2 regions of the Bifidobacterium sp. AGR2158 genome follow, and region 2 is predicted to be linked to the other one. Evidence: riboswitches for the same ligand, from Rfam matches in the RefSeq annotation. Region 2 holds a riboswitch; the other holds the start of a gene.
What was found. A riboswitch is a leader RNA that binds a small molecule or an ion and turns the genes downstream of it on or off. The one in region 2 is predicted to bind thiamine pyrophosphate.

Region 1: linked by a shared signal. The riboswitch ahead of G606_RS0100760 (ECF transporter S component) and the one ahead of G606_RS0106115 (hydroxyethylthiazole kinase) in region 2 are both predicted to bind thiamine pyrophosphate.

What each region holds. Positions count from the first base shown of each region.
Region 1 covers NZ_AUJM01000011.1:73,192-89,191, forward strand. Annotated here, with positions in the region: gene G606_RS0100715 (hypothetical protein) at 1-241, shown strand, start outside; gene G606_RS0100720 (response regulator) at 416-1,048, shown strand; gene G606_RS09320 (sensor histidine kinase) at 1,023-2,222, opposite strand; gene G606_RS11070 (hypothetical protein) at 2,240-2,404, opposite strand; gene G606_RS0100735 (dipeptidase) at 2,456-3,823, opposite strand; gene G606_RS0100740 (DUF3043 domain-containing protein) at 4,146-4,784, shown strand; gene G606_RS0100745 (dihydrolipoyl dehydrogenase family protein) at 5,627-7,108, shown strand; gene G606_RS0100750 (DUF4191 domain-containing protein) at 7,534-8,322, shown strand; gene glnA (type I glutamate--ammonia ligase) at 9,123-10,559, shown strand; TPP riboswitch at 10,923-11,030, shown strand; gene G606_RS0100760 (ECF transporter S component) at 11,079-11,684, shown strand; partial or broken gene G606_RS11510 (iron-sulfur cluster assembly protein) at 11,950-12,054, shown strand; partial or broken gene G606_RS09325 (Mrp/NBP35 family ATP-binding protein) at 12,409-13,416, shown strand; gene ligA (NAD-dependent DNA ligase LigA) at 13,674-16,000, opposite strand, start outside.
Region 2 covers NZ_AUJM01000013.1:334,119-350,118, forward strand. Annotated here, with positions in the region: gene G606_RS0106095 (cell division protein SepF) at 1-225, opposite strand, end outside; gene ftsZ (cell division protein FtsZ) at 257-1,528, opposite strand; gene dusB (tRNA dihydrouridine synthase DusB) at 1,706-2,947, opposite strand; gene G606_RS0106110 (glycine--tRNA ligase) at 3,134-4,609, opposite strand; TPP riboswitch at 4,722-4,829, shown strand; gene G606_RS0106115 (hydroxyethylthiazole kinase) at 4,820-5,713, shown strand; partial or broken gene G606_RS11535 (thiamine phosphate synthase) at 5,737-6,297, shown strand; gene thiD (bifunctional hydroxymethylpyrimidine kinase/phosphomethylpyrimidine kinase) at 6,469-7,254, shown strand; gene G606_RS0106125 (thiamine-binding protein) at 7,346-7,750, shown strand; gene G606_RS0106130 (glycoside hydrolase family 32 protein) at 7,858-9,450, opposite strand; gene G606_RS0106135 (MFS transporter) at 9,558-10,886, opposite strand; gene G606_RS0106140 (LacI family DNA-binding transcriptional regulator) at 11,211-12,260, opposite strand; gene G606_RS11200 (hypothetical protein) at 12,261-12,566, shown strand; gene G606_RS0106145 (ABC transporter permease) at 12,577-13,347, shown strand; gene G606_RS10130 (ABC transporter substrate-binding protein) at 13,469-14,554, shown strand; gene G606_RS0106155 (nucleoside hydrolase) at 14,618-15,892, shown strand; gene G606_RS0106160 (isoprenyl transferase) at 15,906-16,000, opposite strand, start outside.

The DNA of each region.
Region 1 (16,000 bases), on a different contig from region 2:
CGTCGACTGCCTGCACCGTAAACACGCCGCCGAATCCTCGTACACGGCTGCCGAATACCGCCGGGACAACGCCTCCTACGAAACATATCTATCGCAGCATTCCGAAGACCCCGACCGTTACGAGCAGGCGCGCAGACAGTACAGGCTGGATCTCGGCAACGGTGACGTCGTCACCTGTCTGGTCGCGAACGCCAATCAGATGTACACCGACGACACCAACCCATGGAAGCCGTTCGGCTGATGAATATCGGCTAATGAATATCAATAGATAGTAGAAATAGATAATAGATAGTGGAATCATCAAAAGCCATGGCGCAGACGGATCCGCCCGTCTGCGCCATGGCTGGCATGAGCACGCCGAAATCGGGATGGCATGAACATGCTTCATAGGAGGGAGGAAGACATGCATCTGATGATGGTGGAGAACGATCCGCGCGCCGCGGAGAACATCGCCAGCTATCTGAGGTTGCAATGTCCGAACATCAGCATCCACACCTTGCGCGGCAATGAACATGATGTGGTGACGCAGTGCGACGGATCGGATATCGTGCTCCTCGACATGCACCTCATTCCCCAGTCGGGTCCGGCAATTTGCAGACAGCTTCGCACCATCAACGACCACACCCCCGTGCTCGGCATGACATGCATCGCGATGGAGCATTATCTCGACGAGATCACGGCGGCGGGCGCGCAGGGACTGATGCAGAAGGAACAGCTGGCATACCTGCCCAAGCTCATCGAACTGCTTATTCAGGACGGTACGACGAGGGGATTCCGAACCGCCCGCGACGCGCATGCCGCAATCATGGAGGCGACCCGATCCGGCGAGGCCGACCACGGTACACTCCCCGCGCCGCGCAATCCACTCACGCCTCAGGAACAGGAGACCTTCGCGTTGATGCGGCAGTATGGCGCGGACAGTGCGACCATCGCCGCGCACATGGGGCTGAGCGCCTCCACCGTACGCGGCTATATGCGCAACATCGCCGCCAAATACGGCGTAGGCTCACCCAAGAACGTCGTCAGGCTGCTGCTGAACGGACGTTGACGACGGCATCCAGGTGTGGCACGCGGTCATCTCCGCTGATCGGCAGTTCGACGTAGCCTTTCCAAACGCCGTCCACCCGTTCATGGCTGAATGTACCACCCATCGACGTGATGAGCGAGCGCAGGACGCGGATGCCGTTGCCTCCCTGTATCTTCGCTTCGCTCGATTCGGCGATGTCGTTCTCGTAGACGATGCGTACATGGGCGGCGGTCTCCTCCATGCGCACCTGATATCGCCCCGCGGCGTCGCCGTGTTTGAGGATGTTGGCGTAGATCTCGTGGCAGATCAGCATGACCAGTCCGTCGATCTCCCGATCATGGACGTTCGCGTCGCGCATGACATCCACCTCGGTGTCGCCGGCGAATCCATGCCGATGCAGCAGTTCGTCGCCCGCTTTCCCCTGATTTTTCAGTACCGTGGCGATGTCCTCGTCCCGACTGTCGGACAACCGCAGCGACATCGAATCATCACGCAGCTGCATGATGATCCCACGCAGGTCGCCTAAGGCGTTGCTGGCGTATTCCCCGACGCGTTCCCACCGCTCGTCGTCCGATTTGCCCGGATCGGCGTTCCTCAGCTGTACCTCCATCGAGATGAGGGCGAGCTCCTGGGACAGGGCGTCATGCAGGTAGGCGGCCAGATACTGGTTCGATTCCAGCTGCCTGACCTTGACTTCGAGCTCCACGGCTTTGCGCAGCTGTTCGTTGCGCCGGTCGTTCCAAGCCAGGAACCGGCCGACGACGACCATGGCGAGATACACCATGCAGAACGCCGTGCAGCCGTAGGGGGAGAAGGAGCCCAGCTTGACGTTCGTCTCTATGCATGTATATGCGGCCATGACGAACCACAGGGCCGCGGCGATCCTGGTCGATGTCTTATAACTGATCAGCACCACGGCGAGGAACAGGAAGTAGGCCGTGAACTGCCCGTAGCCGGGGATGGCGTATTCGCCGACGCCGTTGAGCAGCAGCACCGCGACGGACGCCCACACCGGGAACCAGTAGCAGCATACGACGATGGCCTGGGCCACCATCAGCCACACCATGGTGCCGGCGGAGGGCTTGGGCATCGCGTACACCCATACGTTCAGCTCATACAGCACCGAGAACACGATGATGAAGAAAGCGATGTATGGGTGCCGGATGCGCCTGATCCCGCGTCCTTTCGACGTCATTGCGCGTGCGCCCTGCCTCAGATCAGGCACAGGCCGAGCCAATGCAGGAACGCATTGCAGCCCCTGCCCGATTCGGCCGTGGTCGGCGCGGCGTCCATCGTGTCGACCTGCATGGAGGCGGCCGGCGCGGCCTGCATGGAGCATACCAGACCGATGGAGGCGATGATGGAGGCAATGGACATGATGATCTTCTCCTTTATTCGTGATGATCCCATTCGGGATCATCCGTGGTTTCAGTTCCTGCCAAGCTTATCAAGCAGCAGCGCCTCGGCGATGACGTCCTTCTCGAGTCCGGAGACGCTCACCGATTCGTTCGGACTGTGCGCGTTCGAGATCGGGTCCTCGGGGCCGGTGACGAGCACCTGCGCGTCGGGGAAGATCTTCTGCAATTCCGGGATGAACGGGATCGAACCGCCCTCACCCTTGTTCACCGGGGCGACGCCGAAGGCCTCCTCGAGCGCGGCGGCCGCGTCGGCGCTCGCCTCGCAGTCGGGATCCATCGCCCAGCCCATGCCGGCGTCGAGCGGCGTGACGTGCACGTCGGCGCCGAAGGGCGCGTTGCCTTCGAAGAACTCGACCATCGCGTTCATCGCGGCGTGCGGGTCCTGCAGCGGCGAGACGCGCAGACTCACACGGAACGTCGTCTCCGGGCTGATCACGTTGAACGAACCGTCGACCGGATGAGCGTCGAAGCCGATGACGGTCGCGCTCGGCTTCGTCCACAGCCGCGAGGCGAGCGAGCCGTCGCCGGCGAGCCGGTAGGAGTCGACGACACCCGCCGCCGCGCGCATGTCCGTCTCCTCGACGTCGCGCTGCAGGCCGCCGATCGGGTCGCCGCCCTCGACGCCCGGGATTGCGAGCGCGCCGTCCTCGTCGTACATCTTCGCGATGAGCATCGCCGCGAGCGTGTTCGCGTCCAGGATCGGGCCGCCGTACTGGCCGGAGTGCACCGGATGCTCGAGCACCTTGACATGCACGTCGCAGGTCGCGTTGCCGCGCAGCGACGTCGTCAGCGACGGCACATCGGGCGCCCAGTTGCCCGAGTCGGCGACGATGATCACGTCGGAGTCGAATTCGTCGTGGTGTTCCTCGATGAAGGGGATGAAGCTCGCCGAGCCCATCTCCTCCTCGCCCTCGAAGAAGATCTTGATGTTGACGCCGAGGTCGTCGCCGAGCGCCTTGAGCGCGCCATAGTGGATCGCGATGCCGCCGGTGTCGTCGCAGGTGCCGCGTCCGTACAGGCGGTCGCCCACCTGCGTGACCTCGAAGGGGTCGGTGTCCCATTCGTCCGGGTCGGGTACGGGCTGCACATCGTGGTGTGCGTACAGCAGCACCGTCGGCGCGTCCGGATTCGTCTCGAGCGAGCCGATGACTTCCCATGCACCCGCGGATCCGTCGGGGTTGTGCGACTGCACGACGCGCGCGTCGACGCCGACCTCGCGCATGATCCGCGCGACGTACTGCGCGGACTCCTTCATATGATCGCCGGTGATGCCCTGTGCGGACACCGACCTGAGCGCCACCTTCTGCCGTACGACGTCCATGATGCCCTGCCAGTCCGCCGCCACGCGCGCGCGGATCTCCTGTGCCGATATCTCCATGTCGTTCCTTTCGTCATTGCCGCCCGTGCCGCGGCGCGGCCATCCGACCGTCGACCCGTCTGCGTCGTCTGCGCCGTGCGCATCCCGTACGTTGCGCGCATTGCGCATGTGCACGTCGTTCGTCGTGTGGATCGCACGGCGAACGACGAAGCGTCGCATGTGCCGCCCGTAACGTCGAAGCCGATCGCATCGACGCTCCTGACGCTTACGGGTCGTATGTTTCGATTGTCGATTGTAGGCGGCTTCACCGTTCCGCGCCATGTCCTGTGCCGAGGGCGGCGGCGTGGCCTCGGCGTCGATGTCTTCACGTACGCTCGGCTTCATGGCAGTGAACAAGAAGGACGAAGGCAACGAAGGACAGGTCGCGCGCAACGCGCACGGCGAGAACGCGCAGCTCAAGGATGAACAGGGCGGCAAGGGACGTCCGACGCCGAAACGCAAGGAGGCGCAGGCGAAGAACATCCGACCGCTCGTGCCGAAGGACAGCGCCGCACAGCGCAAGGCGGCGAAGCAACGCATGCGTGAACGCGAAAACCGCGAATACGAGGCGATGCGCACCGGCGACCTGCAGAACATGCCAAAGGCCGAACGCCTCCCCTGGCGCGTCTATGTGCGCGACTATGTGGACGCCCGATTCAACATCGGCGAGTTCTTCATCCCCGTCGCGCTCGTCATCCTCGTGCTGTCCGTCATCGTCACGGCCTTCGCCAGGCAGATCCCGTACAGCATCCAAATCACGCTGATCCTGATGACGCTCCTGTACGTGTATCTGTTCGCGATCATCATCGACGTCGTCGTGATGTGGCGCAAACTCAAGAAACTGCTCATCGCCAAATACGGCGAGCAGGCCGTCGCCAAGGGCATGCGCACCGGATCCTATGCGTGGAGCCGCGCGATCCAGCTGCGCCGCTGGCGTCTGCCGAAGCCGCGTTACAAGAAGCGCGGCCACTGGCCCAAGTAAATCGTACGCAAACGCGATGCGCGGGGCGGTAGGGAGTCAACGATTCCCCGCCACCCCGCGCATTTTGTTGTTCGGGTGGTCGCGTGACCGCGTCGTGTCGCGCGCTCTCGCTGCGTCGCATGTTACGGGCAGCACCGTTCTCTTACGGGCAGCTCTTTCGTTACGGGCAGCGTTCTTCGTTACGGGAGGCGCCCTCTTACGGGACGCATCATTCTTACGGGAAGCACCTTCGTTACGGGCGCCATCTCGTTACGGGCAGCATCTTCGTTAGCGGTAGCACTCGAACTCTGCCGTCACTCTCCTTCTCCTCGCAGGCCGCGTGCTCCCGCTTGATCGATATGGGAAGTATCCCTCCCGTACACATAATCATGACCTCCCGTAGCCACATCGACGATCGCGATCACGATGAGCGCGATCGCCACGACTGCCCATAAGCGCGACGCCTGCTTCGTGCGTCGGTGATGCTCTGCACATCGGAAACGTGGAATCAGTACAACGACTGCCTGTAAGCCCAAACGATCACCCTCAGAAACGAGGACTGCCCGTAACTACCCGTAACAACGACAGCTACCCGTAAGCGTGAACAGCGCCTACCTGTAACGAAACGGCCACCCATAACGATGATGACTACCTGTAGCAACGACGACCACCCGTAAGCACGAACAACGATGACAGCTACCCGTAAGACAAGCACCTACCCGTAACGACGATGACAACAGCTACCCGTAACAACAGCCGCCGCCCGTACGCCGCAGGGCGTCGCAGCGCGGCGGCCTTTGCGTCGCATGCATTACAATGGTTGCCGGTCCATCGGTAGTACACCGCAGCTTTCTGGAGGCATCGTGGCATCCCAACATTTCGACATCGCAATCATCGGCGCCGGACCCGGCGGCTATTCCGCCGCCCTGCGCGCAGCCGAACTCGGCAAATCGGTCGTCATGATCGAACGTGACGAGACGCTCGGCGGCACCTGCCTCAACCGCGGATGCATCCCGTCGAAGGCGCTCATCACCGCCACCCGGACGCTCGACGCGCTCGCACACGGCGAGACGATGGGCATCGTCTCCAAACTCGAGGAGATCGATTTTGGACGCCTGCGCGACTATCGCGAACACACCGTCGCGACGCTCGTCGACGGACTGCGCGCGCTCATCGAATACCGCGGCATCACCGTCTACCGCGGCGACGCGTCGCTGGGCGCCGACCGCCATGTGCGCGTCGTACCCTCCGCCGGCCAGGAGCATGTGCGCAGATTCACGAAAAACGGCGGCTTCGACGAGATCACCGGCGACCTCGACATCACGGCCGACGACATCGTGCTCGCTACCGGCTCGCGCCCACGTGACCTTCCCGGCACGACATACCACGGCGCGATCGTCGATTCGACGGCCGCGTTGTCGCTCAACACGTTCCCCCACAGCGCGGTCATCATCGGCTCCGGCGCCGTCGCGCTCGAGTTCGCGTCGATTTGGAACAGCGCGGGCAGCGACGTGACGCTGCTCATCCGCAAGGACAACGTGCTGTCGAAAAGCGACCGCCGCGCCGCGCTCGCATTGTCACGCGAACTCAAACGACGCGGCATCAACATCATCCGCGATGCGCACGTTCGCAGTGTCGATACCGGCGTCAACCTCGGCGCGACCGTGCACTACACGCTCGGCGATGACGACGAGGAGCGTACGATCTGCGCGGAGATCGCACTCGGCGCGATCGGCCGCGCGCCGAACACGGATGAGCCGTGGTTCGCCGACTGCGGCGTCGCGCTCGACGACGCCGGCATGGTCGTCATCGATGAATACGGTCGCACGAACCTCGACCATGTCTGGGCGTTGGGTGACATCACCGCCGGCCACGCGCTCGCGCACCGCGCCTTCGCGCAGGGTCTCGTCATCGCCGAGACGATCGGCGGACTCAAGGCGCGGCCGGTGAACGAGGACGCGATCGCGAACATCGTGTTCAGCTCGCCGGAGTTCGCCACCGTCGGACTCACGCTACGGGATGCGCAGGCGGACGCACGCTACACCGACGTCAGGGAGACCGTGTTCCCGGTGATGTCGAATCCGCGCATGGTCATGAACGCCACCGGCGGCTCCTTCTCGATCGTCAGTGGCCGCGACACGTCCGGCGACGACACCGAGTATGTGCTCGGCGTACACATCGTGGCACCGGATGCGAGCGACATGATCGCCGAAGCCCAGCAGATCATCGCCAATCGCATTCCGCTGCACGAGGCGGCCGACGCGATCCATCCGCATCCGACCTTCAGCGAGATGCTCGGCGAGACGCTGCTCAAGGCCGACGGCCGCCCGCTGCACACCCGCTGACGCCGCAGTTTCTTCGATTTCCCAGCGGGGTGACGCCGTCCACACGACGACGTCACCCCCTTTTTTCGTAACTCTGTCGCGCCCGCGCATCCCTTACGGGTTGTACACGCTTACTCTTACGGGCAGCGCACTTCTTACGGGCGGCACCCTCCTACGGGCAGCACACACTTATGGGCAGCGCACTTCTTACGGGCAGCACATCTCCGTCCTCTCGCATCTCTTATCGGTAGCACGCCACACTTCTTACAGGCAGCGCACTCCCTCGCCGCCCACCGAACAATTCACGAGAACCGCGGTCACGCTTATCGGCGGCATCGATGTAACACAAGAGGGGATGGTCAACTGATAGAGTATGGAACCATTGCAACAGCACGCATCCGATAGCGTTCGAAAAATGTTCGCAAAGCAATTAGGAGAGGCGATACATGGCATCGAAGGACGAGCAGCCGAAGAAGAAAAAGCGCGGCATGTTCAGCCAGATCAAGCAGATCTACCAGTTCACGCATAGAGAGGACAAGGCGCTGCCGTGGATCGTCGGCGGCGTGTTCGCGGTTCCGATCGTCATCGGGCTGGTCTGCGGATTCGTGTTCCACTGGGGATGGTTCGGGTGGATCAGTTGGATGATCCTCGCCGCCGTCACCGGCTTGCTGTTCGCCACAATCGTGCTCACGCGCCGCGCGGACGCCGTCGGCTTCAAGCAGCTCGAGGGTCAGCCGGGCGCGGCAATCAGCGTCCTCGGCAACATGAAAAGGGCCGGCTATGACTTCCCGCAGGAACCGGTGTGGGTCGACCCGCGCTCGCATGACGCGATCTGGCGCGGCACCGGCTATCAGGGCATCTATCTGATCGGCGAGGGCGACTACGGCCGCGTCATGCGCGCGATGGACCGCCAGGAGAAGATGATCAAAGGCGTGACCGCCGGTTCGCAGATCCCGATCTACCGCATCTGCGTCGGCACCGGCCCCAAGCAGGTGCGTCTCAAGGATCTGCGCAACGTCATCCTTAAGAAGCGCACGTACATCCCGAACACGAGCTCCAACAAGCTCGTGCGCACGGTGAAGAAGCGCCGTCGTTTTGTGATGACGAAGGATCAGCTGATCACGCTTAACGAACGCCTGCATACGCTGCAGCGCAAGAGCAGCATGGGCGTTCCCAAGGGCATTGACCCGATGCGCATGCAGAAGGTCAGCAAGCGCGCGATGCGTGGACGCTGATTCTCGTCGTCTAAACTGTTCGGGACCGGTTTCGCCGGTCCCTTTTTCTTTGTCTATATTTTGTTCACCTGTATTTGTTCGCTGTGATTGATCCGTCCGCGAGCGCAGCCGACGTCATCTGCACGACTCTTCTGTGACCTTCCGCATCGTCATTGCATAGTCGATGCATAATCAACGATTGCGCAAAAGAGGGAGGCTGCCCGTAAGCAACGGGCGCCCGTAAAGAGACGACCCCCGTAAGGAGACGACAGTTCGTAGCAATTGCGGCACGTAAGCGATCGCTACCCATAACACTCGCTACCTGTAACGACTGTCTCCCGTAACGAACATTTTCCTTACGGGTAGCACCGAGGCATACGCCACCCGTAAGAGATCGATCACCGTATGCATGGACAACCGTCATCACTTCCGATGATCACGACCACCCGTAATGAAAATGAATAGTGTTGTCCGCACGAACAAGCCGACGACGACTGCCCGTAACGACTGCCACCCATATGAATGACCCCCGCAACAACCGCTACCCGTAACGATTGCGGCCCGTAGGAACGACCACCCGTAAGAAGAACGACCACTGCCCGTAAGAACGGCAACGGCATCACGATGTCCACATTGTGCGCAGGGGCATGATGGCGGCGGTGCGTCCTCCGTGACGCGGCATCGCCGTCGTTTCAACGTTTCCGACGTGCCGACGATTGCGCCCTTACCGCCCGAAACATATTCGTAACTCAAACTTCGAGTGAGCGAAACGCTGCGACCTATGCTGATACCCGTAACCACTTATTGAAAGGAGCGGTCCCGTGACCACACTCGAAACCAAGGAAGACGCCGAGGCCCTGATCAATCAGGAAGGCATTGAATATGTCTCCGTTCGCTTCACCGATCTGATTGGTGTTCAGCAGCACTTCACGGTCCCTGCCAGCGAATTCCTCAATGACGCATTCGACGAGGGCATGCCGTTCGACGGTTCCTCCATCGAAGGCTTCCAGGCCATCAACGAGTCCGATATGAAGCTCGTCCCGGACATCACGACCGCCTACGTCGATCCGTTCCGCAAGCACAAGACGCTCAACGTCGCGTTCTCGATCGTCGATCCGCTGACCGATGAGCCGTATTCGCGCGATCCGCGTCAGGTCGCGGCGAAGGCCGAGGCCTATCTGAAGTCGACTGGCATCGCCGACACCGCCTCCTTCGCTCCGGAAGCCGAGTTCTTCATCTTCGACAAGGTCCGTTTCGGCAACGACATGCGCGGCTCCTTCTACGAGGTCGACTCCATCGAAGCCCCGTGGAACTCCGGTCTCGACGTCGAAGAGGACGGCACGCCGAACATCGGCTTCAAGAACCGCGTCAAGCGCGGCTACTTCCCGGTCCCGCCGATCGACCACACGCAGGATCTGCGCGACGACATGGTCTCCAACCTGCAGAAGGTTGGCCTCATCCTCGAACGCGCGCATCATGAGGTCGCCGGCGCCGGCCAGCAGGAGATTAACTATCGCTTCAACTCGCTGCAGCACGCGGGCGACGACCTGATGAAGTACAAGTACGTCGTCCACGAGACGGCCGCGCTCGCCGGCAAGGCCGCGACCTTCATGCCGAAACCGATCGCGGGCGACAACGGTACCGGCATGCACTGCCATCAGTCGCTGTGGAAGGACGGCAAGCCGCTGTTCTACGATGAGAAGAACTACGGCGGACTGTCCGACATGGCCCGTTGGTACATCGGCGGCCTGATCAAGCACTCCTCGTCGGTGCTCGCGTTCACGAACCCGTCGCTCAACTCGTATCACCGTCTCGTCCCGGGCTTCGAGGCGCCGGTCAACCTCGTCTACTCCGCGCGCAACCGCTCCGCCGCGATCCGTATCCCGCTCGCGGGCACGTCGCCGGCCGCCAAGCGCATCGAGTTCCGTGCTCCGGATCCGTCGTGCAACCCGTTCCTCGCGTTCTCCGCGCAGCTCATGGCGGGCCTCGACGGCATCCTCAACCACATCGAGCCGCCGGAGCCGGTCGACAAGGATCTCTATGAGCTTCCTCCGGAGGAGCATGCCGGCATCAAGCAGGTGCCGTCGTCGCTCGCCGAGGCGCTCGACGCCCTCGAGGAGGATCACGACTTCCTAACCGCCGGCGACGTCTTCACCGAAGACCTCATCGAGACCTGGATCGACCTCAAGCGTGGCGAGATCGATCAGGCCCGCCTGCAGCCGACCCCGCTCGAGTACGAGCTCTACTTCCACATCTGATTCCTTAGGAATCCGATAAAAACGGATGGCATTCACGCAATGCCATCCGTTTTTTCATTGCCCTCCTCCGACGCCCCGCCCATCCCCATCGTCTCCCCATCCCTATCGTCTCGCCCGCCACCTCTTACGGGTAGTACATCCCCTTATGGGCGGTGCATCCCCTTACGGGCAGCACCTCCTTCTTATCTTATGGGCGGCACGTCCTTCTACAGGTGGTATGTCTCTTACAGGCAGCACTGCTTACCGGCAGCACTGCTTACAGGGTGCATCTCTCCTCCACTTTCCTCACTCTCCTACTCCGTCCACGCTGCATCATCGTCATCGCGTTATCGACCGACCAAAATACATGCCCTCTGCTTTACTGGATGCTGACACGGGGGCTTGCCAGGCAGGCTGAGAGGAAGCGTGAGCTTCGACCGCATGAACGTGAATCGGGTAATGCCGACGCACGGACGTCTCTTTCCCCGTGCCTTCCACCATATGAATTTCCATATGACTATGACAAGGAAAGGCACTCCCATGACCGATACCGAAATCAATGCCTCCCGCATCCCGTACGCGTCACGCCGATGGCGCGTCGTCGATCTGGTGACCGCCACCGCCATCGCCGCCGCGTCCGGCCTCATCTTCTGGGTGTGGGATTTCGTCTGCACGGCACCGCTGGCGCTGTTCGGCGCGCTCACCCCCGGTTTCGAAGGCATCCTCAACGCGTTCTGGCTGTTCGCAGGCCCGCTTGCGGCCATCATCATCCGCAAACCCGGCGCAGCGTTGTATGCGGAGACCGTCGCGGCGATGCTCGAACTGCTGCTCGGCAACCAATGGGGAGCAGGCGGCTCCCTCGTCGTCGGCATCATGCAGGGGCTCGGCGCCGAACTCGGCTTCGCGCTGCTCGCCTACAGGGTGTGGAATCTGGCGAGCACGATGCTTTCCGGCGCTTTGGCCGGTCTCGGTTGCGGCATCTACTACTGGATCACGAATCCAGGCTGGGGCACGCTGCGCGCGAGCGTCTATCTGGGCACGTCGGTGGTCTCCGGCGCGCTCATCGCGGGCGGCTTGGGCTGGGCGCTCTACCGAATGCTGCTGAAGACCGGCGCGCTCGACCATTTCGTATCCGGACGTCGATGACAATCGACTGCAACCCGTAGTCGTCGGGCGCATGTGCCTGCGATGCTTACGGGTTGCATATCGGTGACGCGTCCCTTCTTCGAAACCGAAATGAGGCGTCTGCGCGGGCGTTGCGATCCGCCGTTTCCGGATCGCAACGCCCGTTGCCGTTTCGTTCGCCTCTGGCGCGCCGCCTGCGCATGCAATACAGTGGGTCGTTGTTCGACCCTGACGACAATTTGCCTCGGGTCCTTTTCCCATTCATGCAGAAAGGCATCGAAATCGAATGAGCGATGAGACGACGATCATTGAACACGCCGTGCTGGAACGTTTGGATCACGTCATCGACCCCGAATTGGGTCGTTCCGTGACGCAATTGGGAATGATCGCCAACATCACCGTCATTCCGACTTCCGGCGCCGCGTCCCCCGACGCTACCGATGACGTTTCCCCCCATGCTACCGGTAGCGCCTCCTCCATGCTTACGGGCGGCACTCCCAACGCCGCTGCCCGTAACGCCGCCGACACCGACGTTGATCTTACGGGTAGCACCGACGACCCTGCCACCCGTAACGACGCTGCCCGTAGTAGTAGTGCCACCCGTAACGATGTCGACGATGCTGCTACCGGTAGCAGTGCTACCCGTAACGATGACGATGACGATGCTACCGGTAGCAGTGCCGCCCGTAGTGATGTCGACGATGCTACCCATAGCGGTGACGACACCGCCGCACGCGGGCGCGCGTATGACGTGGTCGTCGAGGTCGAGTTGACGGTGCCTGGCTGCCCGTTGTCCGAGCAGATCGCCGCGCAGATCGAGCAGGCGGTGCGCAGCTACCCGTACGCACGGCTCACGCCACGCATCAACGTCGGCACGATGGCCGACGAAAAACTGCAAGCGCTCGTCAGCGACCTCAAGGCCGCACGCCGCGAGAACCCGTTCAACAAACCCGGCATCAAGACGCGCATCTTCGCGATTGCCTCCGGCAAGGGCGGCGTCGGCAAATCGTCGATCTCAGCGAATCTCGCAGCCACCTTCGCCGCACTTGGCTATGACACTGCGGCGATCGACGCCGACATCTACGGCTTCTCGCTGCCGCGCCTCTTCGGCGTGCACAGCCAGCCGACGAATCTCAACGGCATGCTGATGCCGGTCACGTCGTGGGGCGTCAAACTCATGTCGATCGGCATGTTCGCTGGCTCCGACCGCGCGATCCTGTGGCGCGGCCCCCGCCTGCAGCGTTCCCTCGAACAGTTTCTCGCCGACGTGTGGTGGGGCGAGCCGGACGTGCTCATCCTCGATCTGGCGCCCGGTACCGGCGACATGGCGATCTCCGTCGCGCAGGCGCTGCCGAACGCCGAACTCGTCGTCGTCACGACGCCGCAGCCTTCCGCCTCCGACATCGCCGTGCGATCCGGACTCGTCGCGCTGCAGGTGCCGATGCACGTGCGCGGCGTCGTCGAGAACATGAGCTATTTCGACCATGCCGGCGAACGTCTCGAAATCTTCGGCGCCGGCGGCGGTGAACGCGTCAGCGAACAGCTGTCACGCGCACTCGGCCACGACGTGCCGCTGCTCGCACGGCTGCCACTCGATCCACGCATCCGCGAGATCGGCGAAAGCGAAGGACGCCCCGCCGTGCTCAACGAGGACGGCACGCTGCGCGACGACGACTTCGGCGACACCTTCGTCCGCCTCGCGCGCACACTCATCGACGACGTACCACCGACGTCGGCCGCCGATAAGCGCTGACGTTTCCGCGATGTTGTGACAGTGTCATGTCGTCGACGTCGTCACAATCTGCGCTAACGTCATCGTGACGTGATGACGCCATCTTCATGATGATGTCGCGTCGTCACGACTCTCGTCAGCGGCGTCGTGACGTCACGACGTCATCATGACACCATCATAACGCCGCCACATCGCCGCCAATCCGCGCTGATGTTTCCGCGACCCTCACTGCCACAGTCACCACGCCACAGTCACCGTGCCGCCGTCGCCAATCCGCGTCACGCCTCGGCGGACACGCTGCGTTCGTTGGCGTGCGTCTGCTTGACGCCCGCGACGGTGCCGGTGGCGAGCAGTTCGTCGAACTGCCGTTCGTCGATCATCGGAATGCCGAGCGCCTCGGCCTTGGCCGCCTTCGAACCCGCATTCGCGCCGACAACGACCCAATCCGTCTTCTTGCTGACCGATCCAGCGGCGCGACCGCCGCGTTCCATGATCGCCTCCTTCGCCGAATCGCGCGAATAGGTCTCCAACGAGCCGGTCACGACGACGGTCTGTCCGGCGAGCGTCTGCGGCAGGTCGCTCCTATCCGCCTCCATGCCGACGCCGGCGCGTTTCCATGCGGCAAGCACCTTGCCGCGCCAGCTCGTCGGATCCTTCGCCTGCGCGAACCAGTCGACGACCGATTCGGCGATCTCGGGGCCGATGCCGTCGATCTGCATGAGCTCGTCGACGGTCGCGTCCTCAATCGCGTCGAGTGTGCCGAAATGCTGTGCGATGAGACGCGCGGTTGGCGGCCCGAGCCGGCGGATCGACAATGCGACGAGCACACGGTCGAGGTCGGTGTGCTTGGCCTTGTCGACCTCGTCAAGCATCTTGCGGGTCGTCTCCGTGGGACAGATGTAGATGTCGCGGCCGCTGCGCTCGTCGACGCCGACGACGACGCCGTCGGAGGGCACGGGCTTCGCGTCGCTCGCCTTCGTCGGCGTCGTCCAGAACGCCGGCACGCGGTGCCACAATCCCGATCCTCCGATGCGTTTGCGCACCTTGCGCCGCCTGCCGTCCTCGATTTTCTCGCTCACCTCGATGATCGGCGCCTCGCGCCACACGAACACGTCCTTGAGATGGCGCGCGTCGAGGTCGAACACATCCGCCTCGCTCGACAGCACCGGCTGCTGCACCTGAGGCAATCCTAGCCCTTCGGGGGCTATGTACGGCTCGGGCTCCTCGCCCGGCCGCACGCGCAGTTCCATGACGTTGGGCGCGTACGCCTCGATCGAGGCCGGTCGGTTGTCCTCCGGGTTCGTCAGCGCGATCGCGCTCTGCTCGCCCAGATGCTCGATGTCGAAGGCCTTGCGCGAGGCGAGGTTGATGATGCGTTCCGTCAGCTGCGCCGGGCACGATTCGGCGTTCGGGCACCGCAGGTCCTTGTCGCCCTCTTTCATCGGACGCAGCAACGTGCCGCACGACGGGCAGTGCGTCGGCATGTGGAACTCGCGCAGCTGCCCTTCGCGTCCCTTGCGGCGCGCGAGCACGGGGCCGACGAGTTCGGGGATGACGTCGCCCGCCTTGCGCACGACGACGACGTCGCCGATCAGGATGCCCTTGCGCTTGACCTCATAGCCGTTGTGCAGCGTCGTGCGCGAGACCGTCGAACCGGCCACGTAGACGGGTTTGAGGATCGCGACCGGCGTGACGCGGCCGGTTCGTCCGACCTGCACGACGATGTCGAGCAGCTCGGTGTTCACCTCCTCGGGCGGGTACTTGTAGGCGATCGCCCAGCGCGGCGCGCGCGACGTGGCGCCCAGACGCCGCTGCAGGGCGAGGTCGTCGACCTTGACGACGATGCCGTCGAGCGCATGTTCGATGTCGTAGCGGTGCTCGCCGTAGTATTCGATCATCTCGATGATCTCGTCGAAGTTCGTCACCTCGCGTGTGTGCGGCGAGACCGGCACGCCCCACCGCTGATACAGCGCGTACGCCTCGGACTGGTCGTGCACTTCGTCGGCGACGTCGACAGGCTTGCCCGGCCCCCAGACGAGTTCGCCCAGGCCATGCGCGTAGAAGCTTAGATGCCTGCTCGCCGTGATGCGCGGATCCTTCTGGCGCAGCGAACCGGCTGCGGCGTTGCGCGGATTGGCGAACGGCGCCTTGCCTTCGTCCTCCTGGCGTTCGTTGAGCGCATGGAAGTCGTCCCAGCGCATGAACACCTCGCCGCGGATCTCCACGAGTTCGGGGATGTCGCCTTCGGGGCCGCCGAGCGTCGCGGGGATTGTCTGGAACGTGCGCACGTTCATCGTGATGTCCTCGCCGGTCACGCCGTCGCCGCGCGTCAGGCCCTGCGTGAGCACGCCGTTGCGGTAGATGAGGTTGAGCGCGAGCCCGTCGATCTTGATCTCGCAGGTCATCGGCAGCGGCTTGCCCTCGGGCCAGTCGAGCGCCGCGCGCACGCCGTCGTACCAGGCGCGCAGCTCCTCGTAGGAGAACACGTCGTCGAGGCTCATCATGCGCGACGGATGGCGCACCGAGGCGAACTCGTTCGAGAACGTGCCGCCCACGCGCCGCGTCGGCGAGGACGGTGAATCAAGCTGCGGGAACGCCGCCTCGA
Region 2 (16,000 bases):
ATGCGGATGGATCGTCGTGATGCGGCTGACGCGTCCCTGGAATGGGGCGGCCGGCTTGCGCGCCGATGCCGGCTGCGCGGTCGCGGCCGGCATCGGCGTCACCGAGCGGTCGGAGTCGAAGGACGATGCGGCCTCGTCCTCCTCCTCATCGAATTCGGCGTCGTCGTCCTCGGCGACGTCGGTCATGCCGAGATACGACATCGTCTGCTTGAGAAACCCGGGCATCAGTGTTTCCTTTCTGGCTCTTCTGGCTCAATCAGCGCAGGAAATCCGGAATGACGATGCCATCATCCGGATCATTCGGCGCATAGCGATCCGGCTCGATGCTCGGATCGAAGATCGGCGTGACCGGCGTCGGCGGCACGGCCGGCGTGACCGGCTGCTCCGGCTCGACCGTCGTCTGGAAGATCGGCGTCGCGTTCGGCGCCGGCGACGTCACCATCCGCGGCAGCGTGCCCGTCTTGTCGGCCGGCTTGACCGGCTCCACATGGCGCGTGGGCTGGGACGCGGGCTGCACGGCGGACTGGGCGTTGGTGAAGTCCCGCGTGGTGGTACCGGTCGTCTCATGCTTCGCATCGAAGCCGGCGGCAATGACGGTGACGCGGATCTCGTCGCCGTAGGCATCGTCGAGCGCCAGACCCCAGATGATCTGCGCCTCCGGATGCGCGGAGCGGCGCACGAGCTCGGTCGCGGCGTAGGCCTCCTGCAGTTTGAGGTCGGTCGACGCGGCGATGTTGATGAGCACGCCGTTCGCGCCGTCGATGCTCTCCTCGAGCAGCGGCGAGCTGATCGCGATCTCGGCGGCCTGCGTCGCACGGTCGTCGCCCCGCGCGGAGCCGATGCCGAACATCGCGGTGCCCGAATCGCGCAGGATCGACGTCACGTCGGAGAAGTCGACGTGGATGTAGGAGTTCATCGTGATGAGGTCGGTGATGCCCTGCACGCCGGCGAGCAGCGCCGTGTCGGCGGTCTTGAACGCGTCGACGATGCCGATCGAACGGTCGGCGAGTTCGAGCAGGCGGTCGTTCGGGATGACGATGAGGGCGTCGACCTCCTTGCGCAGGTTGTCGATGCCGAGCGCGGCCGAGGCGGCGCGCTGCGGTCCCTCGAAGGAGAACGGACGGGTGACGACGGCGATCGTCAGTGCGCCCTGCTGGCGCGCGGCGCGCGCGACGAGCGGGCTCGCGCCGGTGCCGGTGCCGCCGCCCTCGCCGGCGGTGACGAAGACCATGTCGGCGCCCTTGACGGCCTCCTCGATGTCGGACTGGTGGTCCTGCGCCGCCTTCGCGCCCTTCTCAGGATCGGCGCCGGCGCCCAGACCGCGGCTCGAGGCGTCGGACAGCGAGATCTTGACGTCGGCGTCCGAACGCAGCAGATCCTTTGCGTCGGTGTTGATCGCGACGAACTCGACGTTCTGCAGCCCTTCGGCGATCATGCGGTTGACCGCGTTGCCGCCGGCTCCGCCCACGCCGACGACTTTGATGTTGGTTTTGTCGTTGAAATTGTCATTCTGGGCAATCTCGCTCACGATGTTCTCCTGTCACTCACGATGCTGGTCTCTACTGTATCGCAGACCGCACGATATTCCACGCCCCACAAGTCGCCATGTGAAACGCTTCATGGAACGTCGCACGATTGCGCCACGATGATTTCTTTGCATTCTTTTCACATTGCCGCCTTCGGTTTTCCCGTACCGGACACTCGACTAATATCCGGCATCCATCGGGTCGTCGCCGAACAGACGCTCACGCTCCTCGCGCGTCGTATGCCGGGAATCCAACCATCCGTAGGGAAGATGCACCTTTTTCGCAAAGCGAACACGGCCGCGTGGCTTGTCGACGACGCGCGCCGGGATGCGCGCGTCGGGGTCGAGCGTCGCGACGAGACGGCGGACGTCGTCGAGCCCCTCGCATTCCATGAACGCACGGCGCATCTGGCCGCCGACCGGGAATCCCTTGAGATACCAGGCCACGTGCTTGCGCAGGTCGTGCACGGCCATGCGCTCGTCGCCGTTGTAGAACTCGGTGAGCAGTTCGGCGTGTCGCACGATGATCGCGCCGACTTCGCCGAGCGTCGGGTCGGCGCGCTCGTCGCTGCCGGCGAAGGCGTGGCGGATGTCGGCGAAGATCCACGGCCGTCCTTGGCAGCCGCGGCCGATCGCGACGCCCGCGCAGCCGGTCTCGTTGACCATGCGCACGGCGTCGTCGGCACCCCAGATGTCGCCGTTGCCGAAGACCGGGATGTCGAGTTCGGCGACGAGTTCGCCGATCCTCGACCAGTCGGAGTGGCCGCCGTAGTATTCGGCCGTCGTGCGCGCATGCAGCGTAACGGCCGCGCAGCCCTCCTCCTGCGCGATGTGGCCCGCCTCATGGAAGGTCACGTGCTCGTCGTCGATGCCGACGCGGAACTTCGCAGTGACAGGGATGCCGGCCGGCTCGCACACGCGCACGACGCGGCGGACGATGTCGGCGAACAGATCGGTCTTCCATGGCAGCGCGGAGCCGCCGCCGCGACGCGTGACCTTCGGCACCGGGCAGCCGAAGTTGAGGTCGACATGGTCGGCCATATGCTCGTCGACGACGATGCGCGCCGCCTGCTCGACGATCGATGGGTTGACGCCGTACAGCTGCAGCGAGCGCGGCCGTTCCTGCGGCGCGAAGCGGCACAGCCGCAGTGCCTTCGGATTGCGCGCCACGAGCGCGCGCGCCGTGATCATCTCGGCGACGTACAGTCCGTCGGGGCCGTATTCCTCGCACAGCACGCGGAACGGCCAGTTCGTCACGCCGGCCATCGGCGAGAGCATGACGGGCGTCGGCACCGTGATCGACCCCAACTGCAACGGTTCGAGGGCATCGTCGAGCCGTTCGGGCGTCGGATCGATGCTCGGGTCGAGCGTCGGCGCGTCGGCCGCGAAGGCCGTCATGGATGGTTGCTGCGAAGCGGTCATGGTTCCCTGTTCGGACATCGGCGGATAAATGGGTGGATAACTCGAATGGCAGCGGACACTGTAGGGCGTCGCGCTGAAAGATTCCTGACAAAATGCCTGCCGGACCGGGGTCCGACAGGCATCGGGAGGAGGGACGGCCGCAACCGCGACCGTGCGCGTTGTAGTACAAGCCTCCGGGCTGAGTACTCAGTACAAGCCTCCGGCTTGGGCGATGTGGACGCTGTCGGGCCATGCCTCGCCGCCCATCTCGACCGGCTTCATCGGCACGCGCGTGCGCTTGTCGTTGATGCGCGCGGCCACGTAGTCGGCGACCTGCGTGAGCGCGACGCGCTCCTGCTGCATCGTGTCGCGTTCACGGATCGTCACGGCCTGATCGTCGAGCGTGTCGAAGTCGACGGTGATGCACAGCGGCGTGCCGATCTCGTCCTGACGGCGGTAGCGGCGGCCGATCGCACCAGACTCGTCGTAGTCGATCATCCAGTCGTTGAGACGCAGATCGGATGCGAGGTCCTGCGCAATCTTCTGCAGCTCGGGCTTCTTGCTCAGCGGCAGCACGGCGGCCTTCATCGGGGCCAGGCGCGGGTCGAGGCGCAGCACGGTGCGCTTGTCGACGCCGCCCTTCGTGTTCGGCGCCTCATCGACGTCGTAGGCGTCGACGAGGAAGGCCATGAGCGAGCGCGACAGGCCGGCCGCCGGCTCGATGACGTACGGGATGTACTTCTCGCCGGTCGCCTGGTTGAAGTAGCTCAGGTCCTCGCCGGAGTGCTCGGAGTGTGCGCCGAGATCGAAGTCGGTGCGGTTCGCGATGCCCTCGAGCTCGCCCCAGTCGGAACCCTGGAAGCCGAAGCGGTATTCGATGTCGACGGTGCGCTTCGAATAGTGCGCGAGCTTCTCCTTCGGATGCTCGTAGTGGCGCAGGTTCTCCGGCTTGACGCCCAGGTCGAGGTACCACTGCGTGCGCGCGTCGATCCAGTACTGCTGCCAAGCCTCGTCGGTGCCCGGCTCGACGAAGAACTCCATCTCCATCTGCTCGAACTCGCGCGTGCGGAAGATGAAGTTGCCCGGCGTGATCTCGTTGCGGAAGCTCTTGCCGGTGTTCGCGATGCCGAACGGCGGCTTCGAACGCGAGCTCGTCATGACGTTCTTGAAGTCGACGAAGATGCCCTGCGCGGTCTCCGGACGCAGATAGTGCAGCGAATTGTCGTCCTCGACCGGGCCCAGATGGGTGCGCAGCATCATGTTGAAGTCGCGCGGCTCGGTCCAATTGCCGCGGGTGCCGCAGTCGGGGCACACGATGTCCTTGAGGCCGTTCGGCGGCATCTGGTCGTTGTGCTTCTCGGCGTAGGACTCCTCGAGCTTGTCTGCGCGGTGGCGCTTGTGGCAGGTGAGGCATTCGATGAGCGGGTCGTTGAAGACCGAGACGTGGCCGGAGGCGACCCAGACGGCGGACGGCAGGATGATCGACGTGTCGACGCCGACGACGTCCGGACGGGTGACAACCATCGAGCGCCACCATTCGCGCTTGATGTTGTCCTTGAGCGCCACGCCGAGCGGGCCGTAGTCCCACGCCGAACGCGTGCCGCCGTAGATTTCGCCTGCCGGGAATACGAAGCCGCGACGCTTGGCGAGGGAAACGACTTCATCAAGTTTGGAATTAGCCACAATGCACCTTCTGGTTTGAACGGTTTGGGGTCTTACATCAACGTCCGCATCCTACCGTCATATCGTGACACGCCGTCGCCGCCGACGGCCTGTCCCAAGCCGCCGATACGTTCGTAAGGTGCAGGGGAACTTCCATCGGGGAAGTTGAGAGAGGCGCAACGCCTGACCCTTTGAACCTGTTTGGGTAACGCCATCGTAGGGAGTCAACATATGTGCAAGGCAACGACAGCCGACCATCACGATCTCGCAGCCGACGACGCGCTGCGCGCATCGATCCGCCGATCCGTGCTCGACGTGCGCGCACGCACGCCGCTCGCGCAGTCCTTCACGAACTTCGTCACGATCAACCTCGTCGCGAACGCGCAGCTCGCCTCAGGGGGCACCGCCGCGATGAGCTATCTGCCCGACGACGTCATCGACATCGCGGCGATGTGCGGGGCCACCTACATCAACGTCGGCACGCTGCTGCCGTTCTACAAGGACGCGCTTGGCGAGATCACGGCCGCGCTGCACGACGCCGGCCACCGCTGGGTGCTCGACCCGGTCGCCGCCGGCCTCGGCGCGACGCGCACGGCGATCCTCAAGGCGATGCGCGACGTGCCGCCGTCGGTCGTGCGCGCGAACGCGTCCGAGGTCATCGCGCTCGACGCGCTGTGGGGCCTGTCCGACGGCTCCGACGTGACCGACGGCCCCGCCGGCGTCGAATCGACCGACGATGTCGACTCCGCGCTCGCCGCCGCCAAGCGCGTCGCGAGGCATCTGCGCGCACACGACAAGGACGGCCTCGGCGCCGTCGCCGTCTCGGGCGAGACCGACCTCGTCACCGACGGCGAGCGCGTCTTCCGTCTGCCCGGCGGCGACGCGATGATGACAAAGATCACCGGCGCCGGCTGCGCGCTCGGCGGAGTGGCCGCCACCTACCTGTGCGTCGCCGAGCCGCTCGTCGCGGCGCTCGCCGCGTCCCTGCTGTTCGACCGCGCCGGGGAACGCGCGGCGACCGAGTCCCACGGACCGGGCTCGTTCCAGTCCGAGTTCCTCGACGCCCTATGGGCAATCGACGCCGACACCGTGTCGACGTCCACGATTCTGGAGGCGAACCGATGACCGCTGTGTTCCCGTATCCGTCCATGCGCAGGTCCTTCGACCTGCGGTTCTACTTCGTCGTAGGCCCCGACGACTGCAAGGGGCGCACACTCCTCGACGTCGTCTCGAAGGCGCTCGACGGCGGCGCGAGCTTCGTCCAGCTGCGCGCGAAGCACGCCGATGTCGCCGACATCGTGTCGATGGCCGCCGACATCGCCGAGGAGATCCGCGGCCACCATCTCGAGCACCGCGTCGCCTTCGTCATCGACGACCGTGTCGACGCGGCGATCGAGGCGCGTCACCGCGGCATCAAGGTCGACGGCGTCCACATCGGCCAGGACGACCTCTCCCCCGAGGAGGCGCGCCGCCTGCTCGGCAACGACGCGATCGTCGGCCTGTCGGCGAACACGAAAGAGCAGGTCGAGGCCGCGAACGCGCTGCCGGCCGGCACGATCGACTACATCGGCGCAGGCCCGCTGCATGCGACGGCCACGAAGCCCGAGGCGGGCGTCAACGGGTCGGCGGCGACGCTCGACGCCGACCAGATCAACGCGCTGTGCGACGCGAGCCTCTACCCGCTCGTCGTCGGCGGCGGCGTGCACGTCGACGATGTGCCGATGCTCGCCGACACTTACGCCGACGGATGGTTTGTCGTCTCCGCGATCGCCGCGGCTGACGATCCGGAGGTCGCCACGCAGCGTCTCGTCGACGCGTGGACCGCTGTACGCGGCGACGCGCGCCACGACTACGAGGAGACGGTCGGCACTCCGACCGAGCTGCCAGCGGTGCTCACGATTGCGACGACCGATTCGTCGGGCGGCGCCGGCATCGCCGCCGATCTCAAGACGATGCTCGCCAACGACGTCTACGGCGAATGCGTCATCGCCGGCATCACCGCGCAGAACACGACCGGCGTGCAGGCGATCGCGTCCGTCGACGCCGCGCTCATCGGCCAACAGATCGATTCGGTCTTCGACGACATCCGTCCGGCGGCCGTCAAGATCGGCGTCGTCGTCGGCCGCGAGGCGATCGAGACGGTCGCCTCGAAACTGCGCGCGCACGGCGCACAGCACGTCGTCGTCGACCCGGTCATGGTCGCGACGAGCGGCTCTGAGCTCTCCGACGACGAATCGGTCGTCACGATGACGCGTGAGCTGTTCCCGCTCGCCGAAATCATCACGCCGAACATCCCGGAGGCGTCCACACTCATCGGCGACTCGATCGACGACCGCGACGCGATGGAGCGCGCTGCGCGCACGCTCGCCGAACGCTACGGCTGCGCGGCGCTCGTCAAGGGCGGCCACGGTACGAACGACGCGAGCGACGTGCTCGCATGGCCCGGCGGCGACGTGCGCTGGTTCGAGGGCGAGCGCATCGCGAACACGAACACGCACGGCACCGGCTGCACGTTGTCGTCGGCGATCGCCTCGAGGCTCGCGCTCGGCGACACGCTCGGCGACGCCGTCGCGCATGCGAAGGCGTACCTGGGCGGCGCGCTGCGTGCACAGCTCGATCTCGGCGCCGGCTCCGGCCCGATGGACCATGGCTGGGCGCGCCACTGAGCACCGGCCATCTTGATTGCAAGGACTTTGCAATCAATCAAATCGAATCGACTTCACAATCAACAGTTTGCAATCAACAGGAGGGACATCCATGGCACAGACGGCACAGCCTTCCACTTCGCCGACGCCGGACCGCAACGCCGAGCGCCAGCAGGTGCCGACCGACGAAAACGGCAAGCCGATCATCAACACCGTCGCCGCCGTCGCGATCGCGCCGAGCGGCGTCGGCGCCGAACTGAGCGAATACGTCGCGCAGGCCGTCGCCGTCATCCGTGATTCGGGACTGCCGAACGAGACGAACGCGATGTTCACGAACATCGAGGGCGACCTCGACGATGTGCTGCGCGTCGTGCGCGACGCGACGATGAAGCTCGCCGAGCAGGGCTACCGCACCGGCGTGAGCCTCAAGCTCGACATCCGCCCGGGCTTCAGCGGCCAGATGGCGCAGAAGCCGGCGCTCGTCGACGAGATCATCGCGACCGGTCAGTACGACTGAACGGAGCGAACGCGGGCATAGCGCAATGCGCGGGGCCGGGAACGACGATGTGTCGTTCCCGGCCCCGCGCATTCATGCATCCGGCGACGCTACAGTCGATTTTCGATTCAGTCAAGACCGATCGACGCGAGCGTGTGCATCGTCAGGTCGCGCAGATGCGTCGTGCCGGATTCGCTGACGAGTTCGGCGGCGCGCGCGCCTTCGGACGGCATCGAGTACGAACTCATCGCATGCTTGCCGCCGTTGACGTACACCTCGACGCAGCCGCGGTCGACGAAGACGCGCAGGTCGAGTGTGCCGGAGGCGAGTTCGGCGTCGGACAATTTCGCGACGCGGTAGCCGCGGTCACCGTTGGCGACGTTCTGGCGGTCGATGACGACGCCGCCGATCTGCGCGTCGAAGACGATCGCCGTGTAGTGTCCGTCGCCGGTCGCGTGCACGTGCAGCCCGGCGCGTTCTGCGTCGGTGCGCGCAAGGTCGATGCTCATCTCGATCTCGACGGCGCCGCCGTCGTCCTCGAGCACCGTCGCGCATTCGTTGACGCCCAGATCGAGCGCGCCAAGGCCGACGCTGCCGGCGCGCAGGCCGCGCATCTCCTCGACCGGAGCGGTGACGAGGTCGCCGTCGGCGTCCATCGTGATCTCGCGCGGCAGCGTGAGGTTGCCGCACCAGCCGTCCTCCTCCATCGCGATCGGCGCGACGAAGGGGCTCATCCAACCGAGCATGATCTGCCTGCCGTCGGCGTGGAAGGACTGCGGCGCGTAGAAGTTGTGCCCCTCGTCCCACAGGCGGAACTCGGTTTCGGGACGGAAGGCCTCCCCCGGACGCCACGTGCCGATGATGTAGCCGGCGTTGTTGACGTTGCGGTTCATGAAGCCGTCGGGCTTCGCGCCCATCGCCGAGAAACCGATGACCCACTTCTCGTTGCCGTCAGCGTCGCGGATCGGGAAGAAATCGGGGCATTCAAGCATGAAGACATTCGGGTCCGGATGCTCGAACAGCACGCGTTCGAAGCTCCAATGCACCATGTCGGGCGACGTGTAGAGCCACATCTGGCCACGGCCCTCCTTCGACGAGACGCCGAAGGTCATGTACCACACGTCCCCGGTCTTCCACACCTTCGGGTCGCGGAAGTGGTGGTCGACCTCGTCGGTCGGGCAGTCGATGATCATGCCCTGCTTCGTGAACGTCGTCATCGCGTCGTCGTCGGGGCGCGCGAGCATCTGCACCTGCCAGTCGCCGCCGGTGTTGTCCTTGCCGTTGGCCCAGCGGTGGCCGGTGTAGTAGATCCACGGGCGTCCGTCGTCGCCGATGACGGCCGAGCCGGAGAAGACGCCGTGGCGTTCCTGTTCGAGGCTCGGCGCGAAGGCGATCGGCTCGCGCCGCCAGTGCAGCATGTCCGGCGAGGAGACGTGGCCCCAGTGCATCGGACCCCACTGCGTGCCGTAGGGGTGCAGCTGGTAGAACACGTGCCAGCGGCCATCGTAGCGGCACAGGCCGTTCGGGTCGTTGATCCAGCCGCCGTTCGAGGCGATGTGGAACTTCGGGTACCAGCGGTCGTTGCGCGTCGCGGCGAGCGCGGCGACGCCGGCTTCGGCGAGCCTGAGCTGCTCGGCGTGGTCGGCGATCGGCGTCAGCAGCGGATCGGCGGGCGTCGTGGCGGGGGACGCGGCAGACGGGGTGAAGGTTGCGTTGGTCATGATGGGTCCTTTATCTGCGTATCGAAAATATCCGCGTATCGAAAATCAAGTTGTTGATATCAGGGGAAAGGGGCCTGCATCGCCATACGCGATGCAGGCGCGCGTCGTCACATGTCTTCGCTGTCGGCGCTGAGCACGGACTCGTCGGCGGCCAGCGACGGGGTCTTCGAGTCGCGGATGAACGGGTCGCCGTCGACCTGCTCGTCGTCGCGCTTGATGACGAAGAAACCGTAGATCGTCGCGGCGAGGACGATGCCGGAGATCGTCAGGAACGTCGCGCGGTCGCCTATGCGGTCGTGCAGCATGCCGAGCGGCGTCGAGAAGACGACCTGGCCGATCTGCGAAGCGATCTGGAAGCCAACCATGTACAGCGTCGCCGAGAGCTTCGGGTTGAAGTGGAGCGTGAAGTAGCGGAAGGCCGGCAGGCAGAACAGCGGCACTTCGATCGCGTGGAACATCTTGACGATCGAGATCGCGACCGGATCGTGGAAGATGCCGCACAGGCCGATGCGCAGGAACATGACGGTCGAGCCGAGCAGCAGCGCGTTGCGCACGCCGATCTTGCGCATGATGATCGGCACGACGCCCATCATCGCCGACTCGCAGAACACCTGCACCGAGTTGAGCGTGCCGTAGACGGCGTTGCCTGTCGCCTCGCTCGGGAACAGCGACGCGTAGTAGGTGGGGAACATCTGCTGGTCGAAGACCGTGTAGAACGTGTTCGTCAGCAGCATGAAGACGATGAGCACCCACAGTGCTGGCATTTTGAGGACCTTCGCCATCTCCTTGAGCGTCGGGTTCGACGGGGCGGCGTCCGGATCGGCGGCCTCCTTGAGCGCCTCGCGCTGCTCGGCCGGGTACCACGTCAGGTACACGATGAGCATGCCGAGGCCGAATGCGGAGCCGATCCAGAAGTTGATCATCGGGTTGATGTTGAACACGAAGCCGGCGACGAGCGCGACGATCGCGTAGCCGAAGGAGCCCCAGGCGCGCGACTGGCCATACTCGAAGCCGAAGCGGCGGCTGTAGCGTTCGGTGACGGCCTCGATGAGCGAGCAGCCGGCCATGAATCCGGCCGAAAGCACGATCGAGCCGACGAAAGCGGCCGCCATCATGTTCGTCTGCATCAGCGGCGCGTAGACGAACTGCACGAAGGGGCCGACGAGCGCGGCGATGACCGAGATGACGAGGACGAGCCTGCGCTTGAGGCCAAGATTGTCCTGGATGAGCCCGTAGCAGAACATGAGCACGAGTGTGGCAAGCGAGTTGATCGAGTAGATCGTGCCGACCTCGGCGCCGTTGAGCCCCATCGAGTTGAGCCAACGCTGGAAGAACGACCACCAGATGCCCCACGAGCAGAAGAACAGGAAGATGCCGGTCGAGCTTTGCAGATAGGAGGGGTTCCTCCACACCTTCGCGGTTGTTGATGTTGCCATGATGAACCTCGTTGTCAGGGCTTGGGAAAGCCGGATGCATGACGGATCTGACCCGCCCCGTACGGAGCGGGCGTGTGGAACATCCCTCCCGTCGACTACGTCGTTCGCGATGTCCCGATGCCCTTCAGCATAGTTCGTCAATCGTTTGACGTCAAACGATTGACGAATCCTTCACGAAGTACCCACAATTACTGAAGCGCATAAGGTCAATCGTTTGACGTGTTTTAACGACATCGACACTGCACCGACGTCGCCCTCCCCGGCGTGTCGCAGCCGCCGCCGCTCAGCGTGCCGCGACCGTCATCGCCCGCCGTGCCGCGACCGTCATCGAGCCGCGTGCACCGACGCCTTCTCGATGAGCGTGCAGTGCACCTTCGCCGGCGACGGCGTGTCAAGCAGCGGCATGACGGCCGTCGTGCGCGGCCACGCCGCCTCGTTGATCGCGCGCCCCTCGATGTCCGCGACGAGGCGGTTCGCGGCCCAGTATCCCATCTCGTAGTGCGGCAGCTCGATTGTCGTCAGCTGCGGCTCAAGTGTCTCGGCGAAGACGCGGTGGTTGTCAACGCCGACGACCGAAATATCGTCGCCGATGCGCAGCCCACGGCGTGCGGCGGCCTCGTAGACGTACCAGGCGCGCGCGTCGTTGAAGCAGAAGAAGCCGTCGGGCCGTTCGGAGTCGAACAGTTCCTCGACGGCGCGCAACGCGGGCCCGTTGTTGAGCACGTCGCGGCGCAGCCGTTCGTCGACGTCGATGCCGTGGTCGATGAGCGCCTGTCGGTAGCCTTCGAGCCGTCCGTCCTGCGCGACCATCGGCTCGGTGCAGCCGATGTAGGCAATACGCCGGCAGCCGGCCTCGATGAGCCGCGTCGTAGCGTCGTAGCCGATGCGCGTCTCGTCAGGCTCGATCGACGCGAGGCGCCCTTCGGCGTCAGTCGCGTCGACGAGCACGAGCGGGAATCGCCGCAGCGATTTCGGCACGTCGACGACGCGGTTCGACATCGCCGAATAGAGGAAGCCGTCGACGCCATAGCGCCTGAGCGCGCCGACCTCGTCGTCGATCGCCTGCGCGTCGTCGCCGTTGACGGTGAGCAGCACGTAGCCGAGCGCGCTGAGCGCGTCCTGCGCGCCCTGAATCATGCCACCCGCGTACGGCGTCGTCGCGACCTCGACGCTGATGAACCCGACGATGTGCGTGCGGCTCGTGCGTAGCGAGCGCGCGAGCGCGTTCGGCTGATAGCCCATCTCATTGGCCGCCTCGCGCACGCGCTGCGCGATCTGCGGCTTGACGCGCCCGTTGTCCCTGCCGTTGAGCACGAGCGAGACCGTGGAGACCGAGACCCCGACGCGCTGTGCGATCTGCTTCATCGTCGTCATATGCTCCACGATAATTGCGGCGCGGATAATTCCGATGCCGCCCACAGCGATGATCGTGCCGATGTCCACGCCGATGCCCACCCCGTGGACTACACTGGTTGGTCGGCCGCGCCGACGCGCGGCTTCGACATGACGTTTTTCTGGTCGTTCGGCGGCGGACTCCTCACCTTGCCGCGGCAAGCCGGCGACCTTCCAGCGCGCACGGCGCGCAGAAAGCAAGGTGCAGATGACTTCTTCGAGCCACCCGCGCGCATCCCGCTCCCCTCTTCAGCAAGCATCTCCTCAGCAAGCGTCTCCTCAACATGAGTCGTCGATCATGCGCGCACTGCGCAGGCACTGGCCTACGGCGGCCGTCGTGGTGGCGATCCTCGCGATCTGGCAGATCTGGGTCAACGTCACCCATCCCCCGGTCACGATGATCGCCTCACCGAGCCAGATCGTCGTCGCGACGGTGCGCGCATGGCCCACGCTGTGGCCGGCGAGCGTCGTCACCTTCGCCGAAGGCGTGTGCGGTTTCCTGATCGCCTGTCTCGTCGGCGTGCTGCTCGGCGTCGGCATCCACTGCTCGCGCACGGCGTACGCGGCGCTGTTCCCGCTCCTCGCCGCCGCGCAGACGCTGCCGCTCATCTCGATCGCCCCGCTGTTCCTCATCTGGTTCGGTTTCGAGCCGCTCGGCAAGGTCGTCATCGTCGCCGTCTTCGCGGTCTTCCCGATCGTCGTGCAGACGATGCGCGGCCTTGAGGCGGTGCCGTCGTTCTACGACGACGTCGCGACGACGTGCGGCGCGTCGCGCGCATGGGCGCTCTTCCACGTCGATCTGCGCGTCGCGGCGCGGCAGATCTTCGGCGGCGTGCGTGTCGCCGCCGCCTACGTCTTCGCGACGGCTGCGACCGCAGAATACCTCGGCGCGCGCCGCGGTCTCGGCATCTGGCTGCAGGCCGCCTACAACTCGTTCCAGACGCCGCTCATCTTCGCGGCGACCTTCGTCATCATCGTCATGACCGCGCTGCTGCTGCTCTCCGTGCACATCGTCGAACGACTCACGATCGGCGCGCCCGGCGACGACGAGGACCCCGACGCGCAGTAAGTCGCGCAGTAACGCGCGCTGATTTTCCGCGCATTCGACGACGACCCATCGCAAGCGAACATCATCGTTCATGCAATCATTCATTCTTTCGCCATCATTCATCAATTCATCAGGAGATCTCATGACTTTTCGCCGATTCCTTGCGCGCGTCGCCGCCGCCGCGGCCGCGCTATGCTCAATCCTCGCCGCCGCCGCATGCGGTGGCGCGCCGGCCGCCGATGGGCTGCGCCACGTCACGTTCATGCTGTCGTGGGCGCCCGACACGAACCACATCGGCGTCTACGTCGCCCGCAACAAAGGCTACTATCGCGACGCCGGCCTCGACGTCGACATCGTCGCCGTCGCCCAATCCGGCGCCGAACAGGCCGTCAACAACGGCGTCGCCGACTTCGCGCTGTCGAACCTGACGAACGTCGGCGTCTACGCGACGAAGGGCGCGCGCCTCAAGCAGGTCATGCAGGTGCAGCAGAAGACGAGCGCGATCTGGTGCGCGCTCGCATCGAACACGGCGATCCAACGGCCGCGCGACTTCGACGGCAGGACCTTCGCGACCTTCGGCTCAAGCGAATCGGACGCCGTCATCCGCCGCATGATCGAAACGGACGGCGGCAAAGGCGACTTCGACAAGGTCACGGTCGGCACATCGACGTTCCAGACGCTCGCGTCCGGACGCGCCGACTTCGGCGGCTTCTACGCCACATGGGAGGGCGTGCAGGCGAAGATGAACGGCCCCGAACTGCGCTGCTTCACCGAACCCGACTACGGCGTGCCCGGCAACGCCGACTCGATCGGCATCATCACGAGCGACCGACTCATCGACGACGACCCCGACCTCGTGCGCGCATTCGTGCAGGCGACGCAGCGCGGCTACCGCTACGCCTACGACCACAGCGAGGAAGCCGCCTCGATCCTCGTGCACGACGCGCCCGAGGCGAACCTCGACGAGGCCTTCGTCACCGAATCGATGAAGACGATCGTCGACGGGCAGTACTGGGGTGACCGCGAACGCATCGACGACGGCGACTTCGTCCTCGGCTCGATCGACTACGACGGCACACAACGCTACTTCGACTTCCTCGCCTCGTCCGACGCCTACGCCGACGCGAACGGGCAGGTCGTGCACGACGCGCCGCGCTCGCGCGAGCTCGCGACCGACGAATTCCTCGCGACCGCCGCAAAGACCGCGGCCTCGAAGAACACCCGATAGGCCGCCGCGATTACTCGCAGCGCATAGCACGCGCAGTGAAACCATTCGTGAAACAATGACCGTATGACTGATTCACCGCATCTCGTCCTGAGCATGGACACCGGCGTCGACGATGCGCTCGCGCTCGCCTATCTGATCGCATCCGGCGCGCATATCGTCGGCGTCAGCGCGACCTACGGCAACGTGCTGCAGCAGCAGGCGGCGCGCAACACGCGCACCGTGCTCGACATGCTCGGCCACGCCGACGTGCCGGTGGCCGACGGCGCACGCCACCCGTCGTGGGCGCCGCTGTTCGTCGCCGACGCCGGCTGCGCGCGCTTCCACGGCCGTAACGGGCTCGCCGACCTGCGCATCGGCACGTCGGCGACGCCCAAGCCGCGTCCGGGCCGCGTCATCGCCTCGGACAAGGACGGCATCGTCACGCTGTCGATGGCTGATGTGAAGAACAACATCCGGCAGGGTCATGCGATCTCGGTCGGCGGCTACCCGGTCGGCGATCCGCACGCCGAACTGCCGACGATCCCCGAGTTCTTCACACGTTCCGAACTCGCGATGCCGCAGAAACTCGGTTTTCCCGACGAGAACTGCTCGACGATGACCGACGGCGCGCGGCTCATCGTCGACGCCGCACGCCGTTACGGCCGCAACCTGACGATCGTCGCGACCGGTCCGCTCACCGACGTCGACGTCGCGCTGCGCGCCGACCCGGCCGCTGTGCGCCGCGCGCGGATCGTGTTCATGGGCGGCGCGCTCACGCAGGAGGGCAACTGCTACGACCTCGTATGCGAGACGAACGTGCTGCAGGATCCCGAGGCGGCCGACCGCGTGCTGCGTGCGCGCGCCGACACGACGATGGTCGGCCTCGACGTCACGCACCGCTGCCTGCTCGGCCCCGCCGACGTCGCACGATGGATTACCGATGTCAACGACAACGGCGTCAACAATGACCATGACAGCAACAATGGCGGCCGCAATGTCAGCACTGCGGGCACCGCGTGCAGCAGACGCCATGTCGCGTTCCTGCTCGCGAGCCTCGCGAATTTCTCGATCCGTGCGAACCGCGCGAGCGACCCGATCTTCGCCGCCGGCATGCCGCTGCACGATCCGCTCGCGGCGGCCGTCGCGCTCGACCCGACGATCGTGACGACCTTCGAACTGCCGATGATCGTCGAAACGCGCACCGGCGACGGCGTCGGCGTGCGCGGTCGCACAATCGGCGACCCGCGCGCGGCGCTCGACGACGCGAAGGCGACGCATGTCGCCCTCGGCGTCGACGGCGACGCTTTCGTGCGCCGTTTCACCGACGTGATCGCCGGCTTCATCGCCTCGCTCGGCTGAGCGTCAATCCGCCTTAGGCCTGCTTGACGCCGCCGAAGCGACGGTCGCGGTGAATGTACCGGTCGATCGACCCCCACAGCACCTCGCGGCCGCAGTCGGGGAACAGCT